DNA from 2 places in the Pseudomonas sp. NPDC087598 genome. Region 2 is predicted to be linked to the other one. Evidence: riboswitches for the same ligand, from Rfam matches in the RefSeq annotation. Region 2 holds a riboswitch; the other holds the start of a gene.
The links. Region 2 has a riboswitch for manganese ahead of mntP (manganese efflux pump MntP). Riboswitches for the same ligand answer to the same signal wherever they lie in the genome.

Region 1 (5,322 bases), on a different contig from region 2:
TTTCCCAGCCGATGTAAGTGCCGAGAATCTTCGGGTTCTTCTCGACGTTTTCTTTGATCAGGCTGATCAGTTGTTCACGGCTGACGTTCAGGCGCGGCTGGCCATCGGCGCCCGGCGTGCCGAGCAGGGCGTTGACCCGCACCAGACCGCCGGCAATCAATAGCGGCGCTTCCAGTTCGCGCTGGATCTGGCTGACCTGGGTTTGTGCCAGCGATGTCAGGCGCTGCTCGATGACTTGTTCGAACTGGGCCTGGGTGCGCTGCTGCACCATCTCCTGAGTGCGGGCGCCGGAAAACAGCGCATACAGCACCAGCGCGGCGACCACGCTGAGAACGATGGCGCCAGCCAGGGCGGCGACGGAAAACTGAATCGACTTGAACTTCATGGGAGCTCCGCACGCAAGAGGACGTCTGCGCTGTTGTATCGGCAGCAGGCATTGGGCCATGAGTGCGAACAGTTGCCATTGAACGCCAATGTCGCAAATGGATCAGTGTGCGACGCAGTGGCAGAGGGCCTGGCGCTCGGTATGAATCTTTTACGACAGCAGCGGTGGGAAGCGTCTGAAAGTCGCTGCAATACGTCCGTTGTATCTGGCGCCGATACAATTACCCGCCTAGGATACGCGGCAGGTTTTCAGGGAGCTTTTGAATGAACAAGACATTGGTTGTAAGTGCACTGAGCGCAGCGCTGTTGCTGGCCGGTTGTCAGTCGGTCAACACCACCAGCGGCGGCGCCGTCGGTGTCGAGCGCAAGCAGTACATGTTCAGCATGCTGTCCTCGCAAGAGGTCGACCAGATGTATGCCCAGTCGTATCAGAAGACCGTTGGCGAGGCGTCCGGCAAGGGCGTGCTGGACAAGACCAGCAGCGATGCCAAACGGGTTCAGGCAATTGCCGACCGGTTGATCGCCCAAGCGCCGAATTTCCGCCCGGATGCGGCGCAGTGGAAGTGGGAAGTCAATCTGATCAAGAGCGACGAACTCAACGCCAACTGCGGTCCTGGCGGCAAGATCATTTTCTACACCGGGCTGATCGACAGCCTGAAACTCACCGACGATGAAATCGCCGCGGTGATGGGCCATGAAATCGCCCACGCCTTGCGCGAGCACGGTCGTGAAGCGATGTCCAAGGCTTACGGTATCGAGATGGCCAAGCAGGGCGCGGGTGCGTTGCTCGGTCTGGGGCAGGACAGTCTGGCGCTGGCCGACACCGTGGCCAACTACGGCATGACACTGCCGAACAGCCGTGCCAATGAAAACGAAGCTGACCTGATCGGTCTGGAACTGGCTGCTCGCGCCGGGTACAACCCGAACGCGGCGATCACGCTGTGGAACAAGATGAGCAAGGCTTCGGAAGGTTCGCCGCCTGAGTTCATGAGCACTCACCCGGCATCGACCAGCCGGATCGCCTCATTGCAGGCAGCGATTCCGAAGGTCATGCCGCTGTACGAAAAAGCTCCGAAGTCCTGATGGGTTTCAGAGCTGCTGATGGCCCCTTCGCGAGCAGGCTCGCTCCCACCTTTGGAATGCATTCCACTGTGGGAGCGAGCCTGCTCGCGAAGAACGATAACTCGGTCTACCGACTTACGCCGTTAAACCCAGCCACTGCTCTGCATCGCCTTGTACACCGCAGCGATCGCCAGAATCAGGAATGCCGAAGCCGCCAGGCGACGGATCAAGGTCAGCGGCAATTTGTCCGCGGCAAAGTTACCCGCTAACACCACCGGCACGTTGGCAATCAACATGCCCGCCGTCGTACCGATAATCACCAGCCAGAGTTCCGGGTATTGCGCGGCGAGCATCACTGTCGCGACCTGTGTCTTGTCACCCATTTCAGCCAGGAAGAACGCAATCAGCGTGGTCAGGAACGGCCCGAATTTGCGTGCGGTGCTGGTTTCATCGTCGTCCATCTTGTCTGGCACCAGCGTCCACAACGCCGTGGCCGTGAAGCTCGCGGCGAGAATCCAGTGCAGAACGGAGTCTGAGAAGAAGCTGCCGAACCAGGCGCCGACCGCACCGGCTGCTGCGTGGTTGGCCAGGGTCGCGGCGACAATACCGGCAATGATCGGCCAGGGTTTGCGGAAGCGAGCGGCGAGAATCAGCGCGAGCAGTTGCGTCTTGTCGCCGATTTCGGCCAAGGCAACGATTGCGGTGGGAACGAGTAACGAGTCCAGCATCAGGATTTTCCTAAGGGGCGGGTCGACACGGCTATGACACGTACAGCCTTCCCGCCCCGGGTAAGGTGTGCGTGTCATAGGTCTTGTCAAACCCAGCGATCCGTCTGGTGCGGACGCTTGGGTCGCATACGCCATGATCTGAGGATCAAGTATGTTGACGTATGCCGGACGAGCATAGCGCTCGTGGGAGACTACTCCCCTAGGACGGAGCGGATTCTGCCTAGGCAAATCCGATAGAGCAAGCCTCTTTTTGAAAACAAACCTCAGCCACGCTTGGCCCGGTAAATCCGGAAACCGTTGCCTTCAGCCTTGATCGCACAGACCCCGAGATGCTCTTCGATCAGCGGTTGATACTTCAGGAAACTGTTCGCCACCAAGCGTAGTTCGCCACCGTTTTTCAGATGTTTAGCCGCTTTTCGCAGCAAGTTCTCGGTTGCGAAATAATCGGTGTGCACGCCGACATGGAATGGCGGGTTGCTCAGAATGGCGCTCAAGCCCATCGGCGCCGCATCGATTCCGTCACCGGTCAGTACGTCGGCTTCCAGACCGTTGGCAGCCAATGTCAGACGGCTGCTGGCGGCGGCGAATGCGTCGACATCGAGCAACGTGACTTGATTGTGCGGGTAGCGACGTTTGACCGCCGCGCCCAACACCCCGGCGCCACAGCCGAAGTCGAGCAGATGACCGCTCGGCAGTTTGTCCAGATGCTCCAGCAGCAGCGCACTGCCGCGATCCAGTCGGCCGTGGCTGAACACCCCCGGCAGGCTGATGACTTTCAGCGCACCTTCAGCCAGTGGCAGCTCATAAGTCTGCGCCAGACTGTCCAGCGATTTCGCTTCAGGCGCATTGGCTACTGTGACTTGCCACAGTTGGCAGTGGCGTGCGCTGTCGAGCTTGCGTGGCTTGCCGAACGGGTTGAGCTGCTTGGATGCGCCTTCGATGCCGCTGCGTTTTTCTCCGACCAGAAACACTTCGCGTCCGGCCAGACGCGCAGCCACCGCGTTGAGGATGTAATCGGTCAGGTCCTTGGATTTGGGCAAAAACACCACGGCGCTGTCGAACTCGCGCTCTGGAATGTTCACGCCAAAATGGCTGCGACCTTCGAAACGCGCATCGAGGGCGACTTGATCGCCTGCGTGCCAGCACCAACCGAAGGCGTTGGGCAGGCGCCCGAGCAAATCATCGGCGGGCAAACCGGCCAGCAACAACGAACCCTGGAATAACTCGGCCTGACGAAGCAGTACTTCACTGCGCGGATCCATAACTGCTCCTCAAAAAAAAGTGCCGCAGTTTATCAACTGACGACCCGCAGCGCCTTACCGCTGAAGAACGCCTGGGCGTTTTCGGTCAATTGACCGACGATACGTTGCCGCGCTTCAACACTGCCCCAAGCGTTGTGCGGGGTGACAATGAGGCGCGGGATGTCGGCGGCCAGCAGCGGATTGCCCTGGGTGGGTGGCTCGACGCTGAGCACATCGGTGGCGGCGCCGCCGAGATGGCCGCCGCGCAGGGCATCGGCCAGCGCCTGTTCGTCGATCAATCCGCCCCGGGCAGTGTTGACCACGAACGCTCCGGGTTTCATCGAGGCCAGTTCGCGGGCGCCGATGAAGTGACGGGTGTGTTCGTTGAGCGGGCAGTGCAGAGTCAGGGCATCGATCTGCGGCAGCAGTTGATCCAGCGGCAGACGATCCGCTCGGGCCGGACGCCCCGGAATCTGGCCGAGTAATACGCGCATGCCGAACGCTTCAGCCAAGCGTGCGACGGCGCCGCCGAGCTCGCCATGACCGAGCAGACCGAGGGTTTTGCCTTCGAGTTCGACAATCGGGTAATCGAGCAGGCAGAACTGTTTCGCCTGCTGCCAGCGACCTTCGCCGACGGCTTTCTGGTAGTCGGCCAAGCGGGTTGCGAGGTTGAGCAGCAGCATGATCGTGTGTTGCGCCACCGATGGCGTGCCGTAACCCTGGCAGTTGCACACCGTGATGCCGTGGGCGCGGGCGGCCGCGAGGTCGACGTTGTTGGTGCCGGTGGCGGTGATCAGGATCAGCTTCAAGTCCGGGTTGGCAGCCATCGCAGCGGCGTCGATCAGGATCTTGTTGGAGATCGCAACGGTTGCGCCGTGCAGGCGTTCGGTGACTTGTTCTGGCAAGGTCTGGGCGAACAGTTGCAGGTCGCTGAAGCAGGCGCGCAACGGGCTGAGGTCAAGATCGCCAAGATCCAGCGAAGGGTGATCGAGGAATACGGCGCGGCGCGGGTTCGTCATCAACTGTACCTTTTGTGCTTTGAACGGAAGGCGTAATCTGCCGAGCCTACCAGATGAAACAAAACGTTACGTGCTGGTCGAACTCCACCGATATGTTGCAGGTGAGTGCAGACTCTGTGGCGAGGGAGCTTGCTCCCGCTGGAGGGCGAAGCCGTCCCAATCAGGACGCTCGAGTTTTTTCAGAAGTACTGCGACATCCGGTTTTACGACTGCTGCGCAGCCGAGCGGGAGCAAGCTCCCTCGCCACAAATGGGTGGTGGCCGCAGATTCAATGTTTATCCCGAAATTGTAGGAGCCCCCATGTACTGGACCGAGTTCTTGACCGTTGCACTGATCCACCTGCTGGCCGTCGCCAGCCCCGGCCCGGACTTTGCCGTGGTGGTACGCGAAAGCGTGACCCACGGTCGCCGCGCCGGCACCTGGACGGCGCTGGGTGTCGGCACGGCGATTTTCCTGCATGTGGGTTATTCGCTGCTGGGCATCGGCCTGATCGTGTCGCAGTCGATCGTGCTGTTCAACGCCTTGAAATGGGCGGCTGCGGCTTACTTGCTGTACATCGGCTTCAAGGCGCTGCGCGCGCAACCGGCAAAAACCGTCACCGATGACCTGCACAAGGAAGCGGGTGTGCGCACTGCGCGCGGCGCCTTCACTTCGGGTTTCGTCACCAACGGTCTGAACCCGAAAGCCACGCTGTTCTTCCTGTCACTGTTCACCGTGGTGATCAACCCGCATACGCCACTGGCGATTCAGGCGGGTTACGGGGTTTATCTGGCGGTCGCCACCGCATTCTGGTTCTGCCTGGTGGCGATGCTGTTCAGCCAGCAACGCGTACGCGCCGGTTTTGCCCGCATGGGTCACTGGTTCGACCGCACCATGGGCGCGGTGCTG
Region 2 (5,322 bases):
CGGGTCGATTCGCGGGTGGCCAGCACTTGTTCGGCGCCCCACTCCGCGCTGGTGGCGTCATAGCGCGCGGTGCGGATCTGCACGTCGGCGGCACCCTCTCGTGAGCCGGCAAACCACACCGCCATCAAGTCCCCGCCGGGCAACGCCGTAACGGAAGACGAGTGCACAAAATCTTTCAGTTCAGAAGATACAAAACGACTGCTGTACACCGGTTCAGATGCTTGCAGCGCTGCGTCGACTGACGGTGTCGCCAGCGCAAACGGCGCCAGCACATGGGCCGGGTGGCTGCGCCATGCAGCGAGGAAAACCAGGCTCACGGCAAGACTGCCAAGAATGAATTTCAAGCGAAAAGACAACGCACGCATAGTGGACTCGCGGCAAAGGCAGGATGGGTAACAATCGGCAAGACATCCTTGTCAGCGCGTCGAATCGTCCGGCAAGCGGCGACGGCGTCCGGTGAGCATCGACAACGGCAAGTTGTCGCGAACCTGAAAACTTTCAAACACCGCGGCGGCGATGTGGATGCAGACCAACACCAGCAAGCCGTCAGCCGCGGTTTCATGGACTCGCAGCGGCCAGTCGGCCCCCCATAAAGCGTCGACCTCCTCCATGGCCCAACCGCTGAGGCCGGTGGTCAACATCGTCAGCAACATCAAAATCATCACCAGCGCACCCAGCGGCGAATGCCCGAGGCGATGTGCGGGCCGCCCGGCAAGTAGCGATCGAATGTGGCTCGCCAGTCTTGCCGGTGTCGGCCAGAAGTCAGCCCAGCGCGCACTGCGTGGCCCGACGAATCCCCACACCAGTCGCACCAGCAGCCAGCCAACGGCGTAATAGCCGAGCCAGACATGCCAGTCGTCGCCGGCCTCATTGAAGAAGTAATTGCCGACAAAGACGCCTGCGATGGACAGATGAAACAGCCGCACTACGGGATCCCACAGGCGCAGGGACGCGCTCGGCATCAGCCCTTGATCTCGGTCTTGACCGCTTTACCGCTGACCGGATCGTGGTAGATCTCGACCTTGCGCTTGTCCTTGTCGAAACCGTAGATCTCGTAGCAATTGCCGTCGGTGACTTTGAATTTGCTGATTTCGTAGCCCTGACTTTTCAGGTTTTCCTGAAACGCCTTCTGGTCTTGCCATTGCGAACGTTCAGCAGTGGTGCATTGCGGGCCGGCAATGGCCAACGGGCTGGCGACAATCAGGGACAACAGCAGAAGTTTGCGCATGGAAACACTCTCGCTCGATGAGGAAGGCCTCACTGTGCAAAAGCAACCTTAGCGAAAGCTTAGTTGGCAATGAGTCGTTACATCTTTCCCGTCGGCTCGACTGCCACGACTCGCTGCGCAGCGGCATGATGCCGCCGATCAAACGTCCTGTTTCCCAGCGAGAACCGTCCATGCGTCTACTTCTGGTCGAAGATGATCGTGCCCTCGGGCAAGGCATCCGCGTTGCATTGAGCAACGAAGGCTACACCCTCGACTGGTTGCAGGACGGGGTCAGCGCCTTGCATGCCTTGCGCAGCGAAAGTTTTGACCTGCTGTTGCTCGATCTCGGTCTGCCACGGCTCGACGGTCTGGCGCTGCTGCAACAATTGCGTGGCGAACAGCAGGATCTGCCGGTGTTGATCCTTACCGCCCGCGACGGCACCGCCGAGCGTATTGCCGGGCTGGATGCCGGTGCCGATGACTACTTGATCAAGCCGTTCGATGTCGACGAATTGAAGGCTCGCATCCGTGCCTTGTTGCGGCGCAGCCAGGGCCGTGCGCAACCGTTGCTGGAACACGCCGGCGTTTGCCTTGATCCGGTCAGCCAGCAAGTGACCTGGCACGGCGACGACGTGGTGGTGACGCCGATGGAGTACCAACTGCTGCATCAACTGATGGTTCGCCCCGGCAAAGTCGTCACCCGCGAACGCTTGTCGCGGGCGCTTTACGGTTGGCAGGAACGGGTCGAAAGCAACACCCTCGAAGTGTTGATCCATAACCTGCGCAAGAAACTTTCCAATGAGCTGATCCGCACGGTACGCGGCGTTGGTTATGTCGTGGAGCTCAAGCCATGATTTCCATACGCGCACGCATACTGGTGCCGGTGTTGATTCTGGTACTGATCGGCGATGTGCTGATCAGTTGGCTGGTGCTGCGCGACAGTCACCATGAAATCGAGGAGGTCTATGACGCGCAACTCGCGCAAAGTGCGCGTCTGTTGCAGGGTGTCCTCGCGCAACGTGCGCCGGGGGACAACGACTGGGACCGGCTGCATCAGGCGTTCGACGAAGCCATGAGCCGGGTCGGCGATGGCGAGGCCGCACATCCGTATGAAACGCGCTTGACGTTTCAGGTCTGGCGCAGCGACGGCCAGTTGCTGATGCGCTCGGCCGAGGCTCCGGAACTGGCAGCGCCGCCGACGACCCTCGGCTCTCACGACTTGATGGAAAACGGCCGCGACTGGTGCGCCTTCCTGCTCAAGGATAGCCGGCAAGGCCTGCTGATCTGGGTCGGTGAGCGTGATGACATTCGTCAGGACCTGATCGAGCGCATCGTCGGCCATACCGTGTGGCCCAGCGTGATCGGTGTGCCGCTGCTGGCCGTGTTGATCTGGCTGACCATCGGCTGGGGCCTGCAACCGCTGCGCGCCATGGCGCAGAGCATTCGCGGGCGCGACACCGAAACCCTGAAACCGCTTAACCTCAGCCCCCTGCCCCACGATCTTGAACCGATGCAAACGGCGCTCAACCGGCTGTTGCAGCAGATCGACAATCTGCTGGCCCGCGAGCGGCGTTTCATTGCCGATGCCGCTCATGAACTGCGTACACCGTTGGCCATTCTGCGAATCCACGCGCAAAACGCGCAACTGGCCGGCACGCCGCAACAACGTGAAGAGGCGCTGGAGTTTCTCCTCAGCGGCGTCGACCGCGCCACGCGTATTGCCAGTCAGCTACTGACTATGGCGCGGATCGAACCGCGTCTGGCCCATCCGCAAAACTACCCGGTGGAATTGACTGCACTGGTGCGCGAGGAACTGGCGGAACTGACCCCGTTGGCACTGGAAAAAAACGTCGAACTGATCCTCGACAGCGACCACCACTGCCCGGTGGAAACCGACCCCGTTGCACTGGCGATCGCCTTGCAAAACCTGCTGACCAATGCGCTGAACTTCGCCCCGCCGGGCAGCGAGGTGCGGGTCCAGGTGCAGCCACAAGCATCCGGCGCCGTGCACATCAGCGTCGAAGATGCCGGCCCCGGGATCAATGAAGAGGATTACGCACGACTGTTCGAGCGCTTTTACAGCCACGGCCACGCCAATGGCGCCGGGCTCGGGTTGGCGATTGTGCAGATGATCGTCAGCAAGATCGGTAGCACGCTAAAGCTGTACAACCTGCCGGAAGGTGGCTTGTGTGCGGAGCTGCGGATTAATCAGACCCTGCCAAGCAATTAAGTCTGGCCTGTGGCGAGGGAGCTTGCTCCCGCTGGGTCGCGAAGCGGCCCTCGCTCTTCATAAAAAAGCGGGGCCTGCTGCGCAGTCCAGCGGGAGCAAGCTCCCTCGCCACAGTTAATCACAGGCAGATATCAACTCAAGCAAGCCTCTTTTGACCTGATTTTTCAATTCAGGGTGTTTTGACAAAATTTTCATTTCTGTCCGCTTAAGATCGCCGTCCTCGTTGGGGAGTAGCCTGTTTCCGAGTCACTCGGAAGCGTTCGTATCAACATTCTCGGCAACCTGCCGTGGTACGAACACCTTTTGGTTGGTGAGACCGACGACACATCCATGCCTAAAGTCGGGCGTGTGGTTGTGTCGTTGACTCATAGCCCGACTGGAAGTGTTGCCGTGAATCCTGTTTCCCTCATATTCCTCGCCCTTGCAATGTCCACGGATGCGTTCGCCGCCGCCATCGGCAAAGGCTCCAGCCTGCACAAACCACGTCTGAGCGAAGCCCTGCGCACCGGTCTGATCTTCGGTGTCATCGAAGCCATCACCCCCATCATCGGCTGGCTTATCGGCCAGGCCGCCACGCGCTGGGTTGCCGAATGGGATCACTGGATCGCATTCACCTTGCTGGTGATCCTCGGTCTGCACATGATCTACAACGGTCTGAAGCATGAAGATGAGGAAGAGGAAAAACCCGGCCAGCACTCATTTCTGATTCTCGCCGTCACCGCGTTTGCCACCAGCATCGATGCACTTGCCGTTGGCGTGGGCCTGGCGTTTGTCGACGTCAACATCTGGGTGGCGGCCGCCGCGATTGGTATGGCAACCATGACCATGGTGACCATTGGCGTGATGCTCGGCCGCGTGCTGGGTGCGGTGGTCGGCAAACGTGCGGAAATCGTCGGTGGCGTGGTGTTGATGATCGTCGGTGCGACGATTCTGTATGAGCATCTGTCGGTCTGACTCAGCGCGAGCCTTGGCTAGCTCGGTCTCGGCTGAGTTGATTCATGAATCGGGGCCTGTGACAGGCAGCGATTTCCTGATGGATGGCGGCGTTACAGCGGCGTACTGGTACGGCGATCTGGCGTCGCAATAACCAGCTCTTTTGCCAGGCTCAACGCGTTGCCGATCGCGGCGCCGCTGGCGGTGTTGTCGAAAATGCACCAAGTGGCGACGCCCTGCTCTGTCGCGACCTGCAACGCTTGCGCGAGTTGTTGCAGGTAGGGCAAATCGTAGGCGCTGTGGTAGATGCGCGGCGAACCGTGCAAGCGCCAATATTTCGTGCCCTGCCAGCCTCTCGGTGAAGCGTCATTGCTGATACGTGAGGGGTCAACCGCCGCTTGACTGACTTGATACTTGATCAATAGCGGCTCGGCGCTGACCCACGACTCATGTCGCGGTTCCAGCACCACTGGCCCGGCGAAACGCTGGCGCAATGCGCTGAAAAAACCTTCGGCAACAGCGGCATCAAACGCCAGCGACGGCGGTAACTGCACCAGCAGGCAGCCCAGGCGATCGCCTAATCCGCTGCACTGCCCAAGGAATTCATCCACCGTCGCCTCACTGCCGGCAAGGCGCCGTTCATGGGTGATGTGTTTGGGCATCTTCACTGAAAAAGCAAAACCGTCCGGCACCGAATCTGCCCAGCGTTCGTAGGTTTGTCGGCGATGCGGGCGATAGAACGAGCTGTTGATTTCGACGCTGTTGAACTGCGTGGCATAACGCTGCAAATGCGTGCCGTCAGCCGGGAATACCGGCCAATGCTCACGCGCAAGACTCCAACCTGCACAACCGATGAAAATCAATTGTCTGCCTCCATTGCAATGTAGGAGCTGCCGCAGGCTGCGATCTTTTGATGTTGTTTTTTCAAGATCAAAAGATCGCAGCCTGCGGC

Region 1: it holds a riboswitch for manganese, as region 2 does, so the genes downstream of both, ACIOWE_RS26155 (TMEM165/GDT1 family protein) here and mntP (manganese efflux pump MntP) in region 2, are expected to answer to the same signal.

The regions. Positions count from the first base shown of each region.
Region 1 is NZ_JBIUWQ010000069.1:1,886-7,207, forward strand. Features, by position in the region: partial or broken gene ACIOWE_RS26145 (HAMP domain-containing protein) at 1-445, opposite strand, end outside; gene ACIOWE_RS26150 (M48 family metallopeptidase) at 649-1,467, shown strand; gene ACIOWE_RS26155 (TMEM165/GDT1 family protein) at 1,590-2,174, opposite strand; yybP-ykoY riboswitch at 2,264-2,386, opposite strand; gene ACIOWE_RS26160 (methyltransferase) at 2,438-3,436, opposite strand; gene ACIOWE_RS26165 (2-hydroxyacid dehydrogenase) at 3,469-4,434, opposite strand; gene ACIOWE_RS26170 (LysE family translocator) at 4,735-5,322, shown strand, end outside.
Region 2 is NZ_JBIUWQ010000007.1:4,155-9,476, forward strand. Features, by position in the region: gene ACIOWE_RS05920 (exo-alpha-sialidase) at 1-365, opposite strand, end outside; gene ACIOWE_RS05925 (cytochrome b/b6 domain-containing protein) at 417-962, opposite strand; gene ACIOWE_RS05930 (PepSY domain-containing protein) at 962-1,228, opposite strand; gene ACIOWE_RS05935 (response regulator) at 1,399-2,061, shown strand; gene ACIOWE_RS05940 (ATP-binding protein) at 2,058-3,437, shown strand; yybP-ykoY riboswitch at 3,651-3,823, shown strand; gene mntP (manganese efflux pump MntP) at 3,828-4,391, shown strand; partial or broken gene ACIOWE_RS05950 (short-chain dehydrogenase) at 4,414-4,524, shown strand; gene ACIOWE_RS05955 (DUF72 domain-containing protein) at 4,484-5,233, opposite strand.